Linked DNA regions of Lentimicrobium sp. L6. The protein of the gene in region 1 interacts with the protein of each later gene in a pairwise test. Links are inferred from orthologs where the notes say so. Each region holds a gene or a part of one and is shown on either strand. Other genes may lie near its edges.

Region 1 (7,750 bases):
AAAAAGCCTATTAAAAAAGTGGTGGAAGAAGAAGTGATAGTTGATAAACCAAAGAAAGCCCCCCCTAAAAAAGCAGTAGAAAAAAAAGAAGCTGTAAAAAAAGTCATAACAGAGAAGAAGGCAGTTGTTGAAATGAAGCCCACTACGTCTAAAAAAACCGTAAAAAAAGCAGTCGATAATAAAGAAGAATAATATAGAGGATTTCAAATTCATACATGTTCTAATAGGATGCCATTTAGCTTTTAGTCCGATGGCATTTTTTTTGTTGAATACCTAAAACTCACTTAAGGTTTTAGAAGAAATACTCATAAAAAAAGCCAGTCAATAACCTACTTTTTACAAAATGAAAATTTTTTAAATGTCAAGAGGATAGAGGCTAAAAAAGATGAAATTTGTGAAAAAGAAATTGAAATTTCTTTAATAAAAAATTAATTGAGACAAATTAGACGAATAAGTATTAACTTAGTTTATTGAAAATGTGATTATTGAAAGAAGTATTAAAAAACACAAGAAATAATAAAATAAATGAAAATAAATTGTTCTTGTAAGCTGCATTATATTATCTTTGCATCAAATTTTTAAATATAAGTATTATGAGTAACGGAACAGTTAAGTTTTTCAACGATTCTAAAGGATATGGATTCATTACACCTGACGAAGGTGGCAAAGATGTTTTTGTACATGCAAATGGTTTAATCGACGAAATTAATGAAGGTGACAAAGTCAGCTACGAAGTAGAAGAAGGTAAAAAAGGTTTAAATGCAGTAAATGTATCTATTCTGTAGTAGTCTTCTTTTAATAAAAAGAATTAGCTGGTCATTTTGATTGGCTTTTTTTGTGCCCTGAAGTTTCTTGATTTTATTTGTAAACCAATCAGCTCGCCATTTCTCTATATTTCTTCCTTAGCTTGTATTTAGACTCTTGTCAAAGAATATTAAATCTTGCCAAGTTCCATTTAAAACGCTCTTAATTATTTTACATTTTTGTTGTCATTATAAAATATAATTACAAATTTTAATGGGATCTCTAGAATGGTTTTGTTTATTAAGATCATAAAAAGGCACATAATTAATATTATGTTAAATATAAAACAAATAAACTACCCTATGCAGCATATTTAGTGGAATTATATATGTATGGTATAGACATAAAAAAAGCAATTCTCAAACGAGAATTGCTTTTTAATCAACTATCTAAAGAAAAATTATCTATTTTTTAATTCAGCAACTTTATCCGACTGATTTGTTGAATTGTAAATCTGCATTAAGGATTTAACTAATCCCTGGTCGTCTGGCATAATTTCTAATGCTTTCTCAAAATATGGCTGAGCAAGTAAAAATTCTTTGCTGGCTTCTTCTTTTAACCTATTGAATTCCTCTTCAGCATCATAAGGTAAATCATTAGCTTTCACAGAAATCTCAACACCTTTATTATAATATAAAGCACCCATATTATAAAGTGCATCTGAATACTCTGGATTTACTTCCAAAGCTTTTTCGTAGCCTAATTTAGCATTTTCAAGATCTCCCATTTGCTCGTAAGACTGTCCTTGAACAAAATATAATGTATAATTTTCTGGAGCTAATTGTATAGCAGATTCTAAATAATTAACTACTTCTTCATATTTCTCTTCAGTTAAAAGAATATTGATTTTAGCAAATACAATATTAGCATCGTTTGGATATTTTGTAATTCCCATTTCCAAAACTTCTTTAGCTCTGTCTATGTTTTCTGTAGTCTTGTAGATATTAGCTAAATCTCCATAAATACCAGAATTGTTATACTCCATAGCAATTAAACTCTCATATCCTTCTATAGCTTCTGGGTACATTTCACCAGAAAAAGCAGACATTGCGGAAGCATAAACAGCTAATGAATCCACACTATTGATAGAATTATTAACAGAAATCGCTTCTTTAAATTCTTTATATGCTGCTGGATAATCATTAGCATTATAATGCTCTAAACCTCTAGCATAATAATTATTGGCAATAATTTTTAAATCGGCCTCTACTTGTTCAGTATAAGTTCCTTTTTCATCTAACTCTATACATTTCATATATCCATCATAAGCTTTTTGTAAAGCATCAGGATCTAAAGCTTTAAATGCATCTAATGGTGTAGTAGCCAATTGAATATAGGTATTACCATAGTAAAACCAAGTTTTAGGATCGTTCATTGTTTTTTCATGACCTACTGCCTTATCTATATTTTCTTTGGCTAAGTCTAACTTACCTTTTCTTAGATAATTATAAGCAGTGGTTCTTGTGCTCTTTTGTGCGCTGGCCATCATAGTTACTGATAGAAATAATAGCGCTAAAAATGTTATCTTCTTCATCTTTATTGATTTTATAAATTTCTCTTTATATTAGAACTGCAAATATGCTTATTAGAAATCATATTTGCAGTCTTTTTTTTTTTTTAGATGCTTATTTGAATATATACTAAATTATTCTTCAGTTACATTCTCATCAGCTTCATCTGCAGTTGTTTCGTTTTCTGTGGCTTCATCTTCCGAAGCTTCTTCTAAAGTTTCAACATCAAGAACTGTGCCATCCTCTATAACCACCAATTCTTCCTCCTCTTCTTCCACATCAACTTTAGCTACAGAGGCGATACTATCACCTTCCTGGATTTTGATTAATCGAACACCTTGAGTATTTCTTCCCATCACTCTTAGTGGATTAGACTCTCCTCCTACAGGAATTCTAATGAGAATACCACTTTTATTGATGATCATTAAATCATTATCGTCGGTTACATTCTTAATTGAGATTAATTTACCAGTTTTATCGGTGATATTAAGAGTACGAACTCCTTTACCACCTCTATTGGTCTCTCTATAATCCTCTAATTTAGAACGTTTACCATAACCTTTTTCAGAAACAACTAAGATATCATAGTCATGAGTTTCTAGGCAAATCATACCTATAACTTCATCCTTATCATTATCGAGTTTAATACCTCTTACTCCAGATGCATTTCTTCCCATCGGACGAACATGGCGCTCATTAAAACGAATAGCTCTACCGCTCTTCACAGCTAAAATAACTTCGTTTTCGCCATTGGTTAATCTGGCTTCTAATAAGGTATCACCATCTCGAACAGTAATGGCATTGATACCATTGGCTCTTGGACGACTATATAACTCAAGAGAAGTTTTCTTGATTACACCTTTTTTTGTTGCTAGAATGATGAAGTTATTCTTTATATAATCTTCATTCTTTAAATCCTTAGTATTGATATAAGCTCTCACTTTATCATCGGGAGGAATATTGATTATATTTTGAATGGCTCTACCCTTGGTTGTTCTAGTTCCTTCAGGAATTTCAAATACCCTCAACCAGAATACTTTTCCTTTCTCGGTGAAGAATAACATATAATCGTGCATACTCGCAACAAAAAGGTGCTCTAAGAAATCTTCATTTCTGGTGCTACTTCCCTTTGATCCTCTTCCACCTCTATTTTGGCGACGGTATTCTGTTAAATTTGTCCTTTTAATATATCCAGCATGTGAAATAGTAATTACTACGTCGTCATCAGGAATAGTATCTTCAATACGGAAATCCGCAGCGCTGTATTCGATTCTACTCATGCGCTCATCACCATATTTATCTCTAATCTCATTAAGCTCTTCTTTAATGATATCCATTCTCATCTCCTTGCTTTCCAAGATGGCTTTCAAGTATTCTATGGTTTTCATTATAGCTTCATATTCTGCTCTTAACTTATCTTGTTCAAGACCGGTCAGTTGACGTAATCTCATTTCAACAATAGCACGAGATTGTATATCGCTTAATTCAAAACGAACAATTAAAGCTTCTCTAGCTTCTTCTGGACTTTTTGAGCCACGAATAATTTTAATTACCTCATCAATATTATCAGAAGCAATAATCAAACCTTCTAAGATATGAGCTCTTTTCTCTGCTTGTTTTAATTCATATTGAGTCCTTTTGACAACCACATCATGCCTATGTTCAACAAAATGATATATTTGGTCTTTAAGGTTCAGTACCTCAGGTCGCCCATGAACTAAAGCAATATTGTTTACAGAAAATGAGGATTGTAGGGCTGTATATTGGTATAATTTATTGAGAACTACGTTAGTATTGGCGTCTCTCTTCAATTCATATACTACACGAATACCATCTCTATCGGATTCGTCTCTAATATCACTAATGCCTTCAATTTTTTTATCGTTAACCAAATCAGCAGTTTTTTTGATCATATCTGCTTTATTCACTTGATAAGGAATACTGTGAGCTATAATCATTTCTTTTCCAGACTTGGTTTCTTCTATGGTGGTTTCGCCTCTCATGACTATTCTACCCTTACCAGTTTCAAAGGCATTAATTACGCCATCGTATCCATAGATGATACCACCGGTTGGGAAATCAGGAGCTTTAATGTATTCCATTAACCCTTTAATATCGATATCATTATTATCAATATAAGCTAAGGTACCATTTACCACTTCTGTTAAATTATGAGGGGGCATATTTGTGGCCATACCAACAGCAATACCGCTAGTACCATTAACAAGCAAATTGGGTATACGTGTAGGTAAAACCGTAGGTTCCTTTAATGAATCATCAAAGTTTAATTGAAAATCAACAGTTTCTTTATCGATATCGATAAGCATATCTTCTGATATCTTTCTTAATCGAGCTTCTGTATAACGCATAGCAGCAGGGCTATCACCATCAATAGAACCAAAGTTACCTTGGCCATCAACTACAGGGTATCTTAAAGACCATTCCTGAGCCATTCTTACCATTGCATCATATACTGAAGAATCACCATGTGGGTGATACTTACCAAGCACCTCTCCCACGATTCTCGCTGATTTTTTATACGGTCTATTAGATAAAACGCCCAAATCAAGCATACCATACAATACTCGTCTGTGAACTGGTTTTAAACCATCACGAACATCAGGTAGAGCTCTGGAAACAATAACAGACATAGAGTAATCTATGTATGCAGCTTTCATTTGATCAGATATCCCTACCTTAATTATTCTTTCTCCTTCGTGCATAGAATTAAATTGTAATTTGAGTAGTATTTAAACATAAGATTTCATATCTTATATAAGGACGCGAAGATAGTTAAATTCTTTCAAAATACCTTTGAAATGATGAAGTAAAGAATGAACAATTTTAACAAGTTCTTGTTGAAAAAATAGAACATCACAATCAAATTACCTCTATTTTTGTCAATAGTTTTGATTGACTTAATATTATTCTAAAAAGAGCTTTATGGAAGCAAAATTCTCCGCCCGAGTTAGGGAAGTACTATCACTCAGTCGGCAAGAGGCTATTCGCCTCAAAAACAACTATATAGGTGTTGAGCATCTCTTTCTTGGTATCATAAAAGAAGGAAATGGGATGGCCTATAAGATGTTATCCGACTTGGGATTACCCATTGATACACTAAGATTAAAAATAGAAAAAACAATTGCTTCAGAAAGCGAAACTTATTCTTCATCACAAAATATTCCTTTTGTCCGTCAAGCCGAAAGAATAATTAAACTCACATATTTGGAAGCTCGCCGTTTTCAGTCTCAACAAGTGGGTACTGAACATTTATTATTGGCTATTTTAAAAGACCCAGATAATATTGTTACTCAGATGTTGGATAAGAACCAGATTGATTATTCTAAAATTACTACTCTTGTGCAAGAATATAGTAGTGGAAAAGAAGAAGAGACACAAGATAAAATAGATCCTATAGAAGACCAATATCCTGGAGGATTTCCTCCAGAGCCAGATGAAGGTAGTGGGAAATCCCAAAAAACCAATAAGCCTAGCAAAAAAGATGGGGATCCTAAATCTTCAACTCCAGTTTTAGATAATTTCGGTCGTGATTTAACCCGATTAGCCGAGGAGAATAGATTAGACCCCATTGTTGGAAGAGAAAGTGAGTTGGAACGTATTGCTCAAATTCTAAGCCGTCGTAAAAAAAACAATCCAATTTTAATTGGGGAACCAGGTGTTGGCAAGTCTGCTATAGCCGAAGGTTTGGCCATTAGAATTGTGAGTCGTCAGGTAAGCCGAGCTTTATTTAATAAAAGAATATTTACCCTAGACTTAGCATCTATTGTCGCAGGAACGAAATATAGAGGTCAATTTGAGGAAAGAATGAAAGCTATTTTAAATGAATTGGAGAAAAATCCCAATATCATATTATTTATAGATGAAATTCATACTATCGTTGGTGCAGGTAATGCTTCAGGTTCTTTAGATGCCTCAAATATGTTTAAACCAGCCTTGGCTCGTGGAGAACTCCAATGTATTGGTGCAACCACTTTAGATGAATATCGCCAAACCATTGAAAAAGACGGTGCTTTAGAAAGAAGATTCCAGAAAATCATTGTGGATGCCACCTCTCCTGAAGAAACAGAAACCATTCTATCTAATATTAAAGAACGATATGAAGATCATCACTTAGTGCGTTATTCTGACGAAGCTTTAAAAGCATGCGTTCAGTTAACCAACAGATATATGAGTGATCGATTCTTACCAGACAAAGCTATTGATGCTTTAGATGAAGCTGGAGCTCGTGTTCATATCACTCATATGAATGTGCCTGATGGTATCATTAAAATAGAAGGAAAAATTGAGGAGGCTATTCAGAGAAAGAAAAATGCTATTAAAAAGCAACAATTTGAACAAGCTGCTCAGTTAAGGGATAATGAACGAGAATTACAAGAAGAATTAGACTTAGCCAAACGCAAATGGGAACAAGAAACTCAGATAAATAGAGAGGAAGTTACTGAGCAAGATGTGGCTGAAGTGGTTGCTATGATGACCGGTGTTCCTGTACAAAGAATTGCCCAAAAAGAAGGTGATAAACTGCAGAAAATGGAAGATGACTTGGCCGAATCAGTTATTGGTCAATTCGATGCTATACAGAAAGTTACAAAGGCTATTAGAAGGAATCGTGCAGGATTAAAAGACCCTAGCAAACCCATTGGAACTTTTATATTTTTAGGCCCTACTGGTGTGGGTAAAACTTATCTAGCAAAAATACTCGCAGAATATATGTTCGACTCCGCCGACACCTTAATCCGTATCGATATGAGTGAGTATATGGAGAAATTTGCAGTAAGTAGATTGGTGGGCGCTCCTCCTGGCTATGTGGGCTACGAAGAAGGAGGCCAGTTAACCGAGAAAGTTCGCCGCAAACCCTACTCTATCATCTTACTTGATGAAATTGAGAAAGCACATCCCGATGTTTTCCACATGATGCTACAAGTATTGGATGATGGGCAACTCACTGATAGTTTTGGAAGAAAGGTAGATTTTAAAAATACCATTATCATTATGACTTCTAATATTGGTAGTCGTCAGTTGAAAGACTTCGGTACTGGTGTTGGATTTAATACCCAAGCTCGTCAAGGCAATAAGTCGGCACATACACAAGGTGTTATAGAAAATGCTTTGAAGAAAGCTTTTGCACCTGAATTCTTAAACAGAATTGATGATGTCATTGTGTTCAATAATTTAGAAAGAGATGATATTCATAAGATTATCGACATTGAGCTCAAGGGACTTTATCAGCGTATCCACGATTTAGGATATAAGATTAGAGTGACTGAGAAGGCTAAAGATTTCTTAGCTGAAAAAGGCTGGGATCCTCATTTTGGTGCAAGACCCTTAAAGCGTGCTATTCAAAAATATATTGAAGATGAGTTGGCAGAAGAGATTATCAAAACTAAATTGGAAGAAGGCGATACTATTGCAATCGA
Region 2 (7,464 bases), on another replicon or contig:
ATATGGTTAATCTGACCAAGTCAATGCGTGACCTATCAAAAATAGGTGGCATGTATTATGAATAAAGTATTGGTGTAAAATAAAATTTTAGAGCCGTTTCTTAATTAGAGCCGGCTTTTTTTTTGACTTATTTGTTCGAGCTAATACTTTCCTCATGGTTAATACAAATATTCCACAGAGATTAGTATGAACCTACTGTATAATTAGAATTTCAGATGTGTATATTGAATGCTGTCTCATTTGAGCTAATTACCTGATGCTATGCAAAGTTTATAAAGACTTCCGCAGGAATGTCTAAGCCGCCTTATATCAAAGTCGTTAAGCCTGACTTACTTCAGGAAGTCGGAGCAAATGGCGTGAAGGAATAAAAAACAATACTGTTTGACCCTCGTTAGTGATCATTCGTAGAATGTCACTATAGGGAGGAGTTTATGCTGACATGTAATCGTCAACATTTATTGTTTTTCCGGAAAGGCATTTGTGGAGTAGTCTTTGATATACAGCGGAGGTTTTGTAACACTTTTCCAAAAAGTGTTGAAGAGAAATATATTATCATGCTTTTTCAGATTAAATGAACCATTTGGGTAATATATTTATTAATAATAGCTTCCTAAATTAACAAGAGAAAAAATGACTAGATTGTCCATCCCCCAGAAAAACACGTTGATCCTATATTTGTCTGGAATGATAATCAATTCATGGCATTGGTTTTGTAAATGAATGTTGAGTTATTCTTTTTCGTTTGTAATAAGAGTGGCCAAAATAAAAGCGGCATCGTTAATAACAATGCCGCTTTTTTAGGGTATTAAATCTTTTATTTCTTTCTAATGGCTTTTAAATCTTCAAGGATGTAAATAGATTCTAAGATATAATTGTCTTTAGTAATCTCGTCGTGCCACTCATCTGTTGTTACTCGTTTTGTACTATCTGCGTTTATTTTTGGGGTATCAAATTTTAAATCTCTAACAGAAATCGCTAAAGTGTCCTCCCCAATGTGCTCGAATTGTTTAATAAAATCTTTTCGGGCTTTTTTATCAATTTCGTACTTATCAAATTTTAGGGGTTCAACAGTTTCTTCTCTTCTTTTCTTCACCCATTTGGCATATTTTTCAATTTCATTAAAGCTTGAGTTTGCTTTTGTTCTTTTGCTGCTATTTTCTTTAATGTATTGATAGTTTGGGATGTAGTTGTCAAGTTTTTGGTATTCAACAGCTGCGATTTCGTCCCAGGGAAGAGCAAAATCCATTTCTTTTTCGCCGAAATCTATATAGGAATAGTTCGTGGGTAAAATAACATCGGGAACAACTCCTTTTAATTGGGTGGCTCCACCATTGATTCTATAGAATTTTTCCATCGTGATTTTTAATGAACCAAAACTTTTATAGTCATTGAACTTTGATGGAAGTAGTCTGTCTAAATCAACAAACTGCTGAACGGTTCCTTTGCCGAATGTGGAATTAGAGCCAACAATAACTGCTCTTTGGTAATCTTGTAGGGCTGCCGCAAGAATTTCTGAAGCAGAAGCGCTGGTCTCACTGACTAAAACAACAAGGTTGCCATCGTAGTTTAGTATGTTATCATGGTCTCTTAATACGCTTTGTTGGCCAATACTGCTTCTTCTTTGTACTACTGGACCTTGATCGATAAATAGACCTGCTATTTCTACTGCGTCACGTAAAGAACCACCACCGTTACCTCGAAGGTCAATAATGACATTGTCAATACCTTCGCTAGTGATTTTTTCTAATTCTTTTTTCATATCAGCACCACAACTTCTGCCTTTAGGATCGTTGAAGTTGGTATAGAAACTTGGAAGATAAATATATCCTACTTCAAGTCCTTTCTCATTTTTTGGGCTAATAACCGCAGATTTCGCATAGGTTTCTTCTCGAATAACTATGTCACGAATAATCGGAACTACCATAATTGTACCATCGGGTTTTTTAATAGTTAGTCTAACCTCTGTTCCTTTGGCTCCTCTAATCAACTTTACGGCCTCGTCAAGTCTCATGTCATAAACGTCTACAGGCTCCTCATCAGCTTGTCCAACCTTCATAATAAGGTCTTCTTCTTTTACAAGGCCAGTTTTCCATGATGGACTGCCCGGCAATACTTCTACTACTCTGATATAACCATCTTTTGGTGATAGTGTGGCTCCGATTCCTTCTAGTTGTCCTGAGAATCGGATATCGAAATCTTCTTTCAATTTTGGAGGGAAGTAATTAGTGTGGGGATCGAAGACGGCAGCTAATGAATTTTCATAAACAGATATTCTATCGGTATTATTTACCTGATCTATCATTCTATGGAACCAGTCGTCCTGTCGTTTGAGAATTTTTTTTCTAGCGTCTGCTTCTAGTTCTGGAAAAGTTTTAATAGTTACAGTATCACTTTTTTCTGAAGCATCGGTTTGTTCCTTTAGTTTGGTGCTGATGTTCGTAATGGTTTGGTATTTTAATGCTTTTCTCCAACGTTCTTTTAACTCATTCATATTTTTACAATAAGAAACTTTGTCAGGATCCATTTCAATAGATTCATCAATTTCATAATTGAAGGGTTCTGCAAGTATTTCTTTATAAAGCTCTTGTATTTGGAGTGTTCTTTTGTTTAGGGTAGAAATAGAAATGTTGAAAAAGTCTAACTTGTCCGCTGTAAGTTGATTGTCTAATTCGTATTTATACTCTGACAACATGTCTATGTCTTCCTGTAATAAGAAGTTTTTGCTTCTATCGATATTCTTCACGTATTCTTCGAAAAACTCAAAAGACAAGCTGTCGTTAAGTTCTTTAGGAGAATAATGTGCTCTTTCTAAAGAAGAGATAATCACATTGCTTAAAATCTTATTCTTTTTATTGTCGAATATTTTTTGCTGAACTTCGTCTTCAATGTCGGTCTGCGCAAATATGGGAATGTTGAATAATAGTATGATTGCGATTAGTAGATTCGTGTTTCTGATCATTTTGGGTTTTTTAATTATTGTAAAAGTGGTGGTACAAAAAAATAATCTCATCAATTTTCAAAAATAGGAAATTTACTTCAGCAAATGCCTGTTATGCCGTTAATATTTGTTAAGCTAAATAAAAAAAACACCCGACGTTTGCCGGGTGTTTTTTGGAATATATATTGAGTTTAATTAAGATACAAATACCTTATACATCGATATTTGCATATTTCGCATTCTGTTCAATGAATTCTCTACGAGGAGGAACTTCATCTCCCATTAACATAGAGAATACGTGATCTGCTTCAGGTTCATTTTCAATTTCAACTCTTCTGAGTGTCCTTCCTTCCGGATCCATGGTGGTATACCATAATTGCTCTGCGTTCATTTCTCCAAGACCTTTATAGCGTTGGATATGAACCCCTTTGTCTTTCCCGTCGGTGGCCATTTTGGAAACGAATAAATCGCGTTGGTCATCATCCCAAGCATAATGTTCTTCCTTGCCTTTTCTAACTAAGTATAAAGGGGGAGTAGCAATATAAACATAGCCTTTTTCGATTAATTCTTTCATGTAACGGAAAAAGAATGTTAGGATTAATGTGGCGATATGACTACCGTCCACATCGGCATCCGTCATGATGATGATTTTGTGGTATCTAAGTTTATTTATGTTTAAGGCTTTGCTATCTTCCTCGGTTCCAATTGAAACTCCAAGCGCCGTAAACATAGTTTTGATTTCCTCATTTTCAAAAATCTTATGAGGCATTGCTTTCTCCACGTTTAAAATCTTACCTCTAAGAGGAAGGATGGCTTGGTATTTTCTGTTTCGTCCTTGCTTGGCTGTTCCACCCGCAGAATCTCCCTCCACTAGGTATATTTCACTCAAAGCAGGGTCTTTTTCAGAGCAATCAGCAAGTTTACCAGGTAAGCCTGAACCAGAAAGCACATTCTTTCTTTGCACCAATTCACGAGCTTTACGAGCAGCATGACGAGCGGTAGCAGCTAAAATCACTTTGTCGACAATTCGTCTGGCATCTTTTGGATTTTCTTCTAAATAATTATTCAAGGCTTGAGAAATCATTTGATCAACAGCTCCCATTACTTCGCTATTTCCTAGCTTGGTTTTGGTTTGCCCTTCAAACTGTGGCTCTTGAACTTTAACGCTAATAACAGCTGTTAAGCCTTCTCTAAAGTCATCACCATTAATATCAAACTTCAACTTAGTTAATAAGCCAGATTTGTCTGCATAAGACTTTAGTGTTCTGGTTAAACCTCTTCTGAAACCACTTAAATGCGTTCCTCCCTCATGGGTGTTAATGTTGTTTACATAAGCATGAACATTCTCAGAGAAAGAAGTATTATATCTCATGGCGATTTCGATGGGAATACCATTCTTTTCGCCTTCCATATAGATGGCGTTCGGAATCAATTTTTCACGAGTTTCATCCAAATAGTCAATAAAATCATTAAGACCTTTTTCAGAATGATAGGTTTTGTTTTTAAACTCACCATCATCTCCGTTTTCTCTTTCGTCTATCAGTTTTAAGGTAATACCTTTATTTAAAAAGGCCAATTCACGCATTCTATTAGCAAGAGTGTCGAAATTGTATTCGGTAACTGTAAAGATGGATGCATCAGGTAGGAAAACAACTTCGGTTCCTGTTTTATCAGATTCCCCAATTTGTTTTACATCATATAATGGTCTTCCGATATTATATTCTTGTTGGAATATTTTTCCTTCACGATATACAGTAGCGATTAACTGCGTAGATAAGGCGTTCACACAAGAAACACCAACCCCGTGTAATCCACCAGAAACTTTATAGGACCCTTTGTCAAATTTACCACCAGCATGAAGCACGGTCATTACTACTTCTAAAGCAGAGCGTCCTTCTTTCTCATGAATCCCAGTGGGGATTCCACGTCCATTATCTGTTACCTTTATGGAATTATTTTCTTGGATAACAACTTCTATAGTATCGCAATGGCCAGCCAATGCTTCATCAATAGAGTTGTCAATTACCTCATAAACCAAATGGTGTAAACCTTTGGATGAAATGTCGCCGATATACATAGCAGGACGTTTTCTAACCGCCTCTAATCCTTCTAATACCTGTATGTTATCCGCCGAATATTCGTTTTGTTTATTCAATTCTTGATCTGTCATAAGTACATTCAATTATAGTCGCGCAAAGATAATTAAAATATGCTAAGATTGGGTGTTTTAAAGCTTCACACAATATTTGTTTTTATTAACAATTGTTAATGTTTGAAAGGCTTGAAGTCCTTGTGCTTATAGGTCGTTTTATTTGAGTCAATTGTGGATAAGAGATTATTGATATTGACCTTATTTTACACTTGTCGTCCATCTTTTATTTTATCTTTGCCAAAAAAACCACATGCAAAAGAAAACTTTGGTATTGGGAGCTAGCCCAAAGCCAGAAAGATATTCTTATAAAGCAGTGAAAATGCTTCAAGAATATCAACATCCAGTTGTGGCAGTTGGATTTCGTGAATCAGTAATAGATACGATCCCAATCCATAAGGGAGAGCCCATTTTCGAGGGTGTCGATACTTTGACTCTTTACCTTGGCCCTCAAAATCAAAAGAATATTTATCATTATATACTAAAGATTAATCCTAAACGTATTATCTTTAACCCAGGTACCGAAAATTCTGAATTAATGAATTTGGCAAAAGAGAATGGAATTGAAGTAGAAGTTGCATGTACCTTGGTTTTATTATCAACCAATCAATATTAGTTTTATGAAGCAATGGAGCTTATACCTGTTAATTATCCTATTATCATTGAGTAGTGTTTTAGTGGCCCAAGCCCAAATTGAGTCTCGTTTAGCGATTCATTGTGCCACTAAGCAAATTGAAATTCCAGTTCAGTTTAAAAATTTGGAGAACATTAAATCCATACATCTTAAATTGAAATTTGACAATACCTTGATTCAATTTGATAGTAGTGTGTATCATAATTCTGATTTTGAATTAGAGAATAAAGAGGAGTATAGAATAAAAACTTCTGTATCTAACGATACCATCTCAATAGATTGGGCAGCCTACTATGGAGTTAACCTAGAGGATGGTCTATTTCTATCACTGCTTTTTACAGAAAAGCCCAGTGCAAATGGGGATGCAATTTTTACTTGGTTTGAAGAGGTTTGTAGTTTTACTAATGTTACAGATTTAGATATTGATGCTAGTTATATAGTAGATGCTAGCTTGCCTGTACCTTATGTAAGTGAAGTTGAAATAGACTTTGAACAATTTACAATTGGCTGTAGAGATGATAGTGAAAATGGTGGTTGTAAAGCTCAAGCAGAAGTTAATATATCTGGAGGAACGGCTCCATATATTTATAAATGGAACGATAAGTTTAATCAGAATGATAGTATTGCAATAGGTCTTTGTCAAGACCCAGTTTTTGTTTCTATTCGTGATGCAGGAGGTTGTATTTATGGAGATTTGTTCAAACCTGTTATTTATGCTGCTGCAGTATATGATATAGCCGCAAATCCAGAAGAAATTTACATTACAAAACCCGATGTGGAATTTGCAATAGAAATAGAGGATGGTTTTATTGAAAAATATGAATGGGATTTTGGTGATGAATCTAAAGCCTATTCAGATATCACGACCCATACTTATCAACAAGTGGGTACCTATGATATCTCCCTTTATACTGAGAATATAGATGGGTGCGATACTATTGTTTATTTAAATACTTTTGAAGTAAAAGAATTAAATTTTTGTATCCCCAATGTATTCACTCCTAATGGGGATGGTGTAAATGATACTTGGATTTTTAAAATTATTGGTGGTGATGGTGGAGGAGAAGATTCTGAAGAGTCATTAAAATCAACAGGAATTCAAGAAGTAACCAAGTGTACTGGAGATGATTTAGTGTTTCAAGAACATTTTAAATCTACCGAGTTGGTGATATTTAATAGGAATGGCTCCAAACTTTTCGATTGTATAAATTGTACAGATAATTGGGATGGCGGTGGATTGCCAGATGGAGTTTATTTTTATGTATTTACATGGGAAGGTGAATATTCAAATGGAAAAGAACAAGGAAGTGTAACCATTCTCGGCGGACAGAATTAGAAAATTATTGACTAAAAATAGAAATGGAGAAAGTTAATCAAATCGAAGCGTTTGCTTCACAAGTTAGAAGAGACATTATCAGAATGGTACATGGCGTGAAATCTGGTCATCCAGGTGGTTCATTGGGTTGTGCTGATTTCTTAAGTACTCTTTATCAAGAGGTATTGGATTATAGTCCTGAGAATTTTACTTTAGATGGAACAGATGAGGATTTGTTCTTCCTATCAAATGGACATATTTCGCCAGTATGGTATAGTGTTTTAGCTCATAGTGGATTTTTCCCAGTTGAAGAATTAGCTACCTTTAGAAGATTGGGAAGTCGACTACAAGGACATCCTACTACTCATGATCATTTACCAGGTATTAGAATCGCTTCGGGTTCACTTGGTCAGGGTTTGTCGGTAGCT

The links. Proteins that work in one complex are often made in the same cells at the same time.
Region 2: the proteins of gyrA (region 1) and gyrB interact in binary tests that used the Escherichia coli proteins (3 or more experiments, as listed by UniProt). The link is inferred for Lentimicrobium sp. L6 from one-to-one orthologs.

The regions. Positions count from the first base shown.
Region 1 is NZ_JABKCA010000008.1:46,839-54,588, reverse strand. The notes cover bases 2,245-5,413. They hold gyrA (DNA gyrase subunit A), read right to left. Parts: upstream 5,039-5,413; coding sequence 2,450-5,038; downstream 2,245-2,449. Other genes in these bases: HNS38_RS03335 (ATP-dependent Clp protease ATP-binding subunit), read left to right, coding at 5,259-5,413; HNS38_RS03345 (lipopolysaccharide assembly protein LapB), read right to left, coding at 2,245-2,338. In the rest of the region: HNS38_RS03355 (30S ribosomal protein THX), read left to right, coding at 1-192; HNS38_RS03350 (cold-shock protein), read left to right, coding at 594-785; more of HNS38_RS03345, read right to left, coding at 1,205-2,244; more of HNS38_RS03335, read left to right, coding at 5,414-7,750. UniProt on the Escherichia coli protein: A type II topoisomerase that negatively supercoils closed circular double-stranded (ds) DNA in an ATP-dependent manner to maintain chromosomes in an underwound state.
Region 2 is NZ_JABKCA010000057.1:28,076-35,539, forward strand. What follows is about bases 2,630-5,512. They hold gyrB (DNA topoisomerase (ATP-hydrolyzing) subunit B), read right to left. Parts: upstream 5,109-5,512; coding sequence 3,150-5,108; downstream 2,630-3,149. Other genes in these bases: HNS38_RS14300 (carboxy terminal-processing peptidase), read right to left, coding at 2,630-2,959; HNS38_RS14310 (CoA-binding protein), read left to right, coding at 5,341-5,512. In the rest of the region: HNS38_RS14295 (inorganic phosphate transporter), read left to right, coding at 1-65; more of HNS38_RS14300, read right to left, coding at 815-2,629; more of HNS38_RS14310, read left to right, coding at 5,513-5,703; HNS38_RS14315 (gliding motility-associated C-terminal domain-containing protein), read left to right, coding at 5,708-7,057; HNS38_RS14320 (transketolase), read left to right, coding at 7,081-7,464. UniProt on the Escherichia coli protein: DNA gyrase negatively supercoils closed circular double-stranded DNA in an ATP-dependent manner to maintain chromosomes in an underwound state.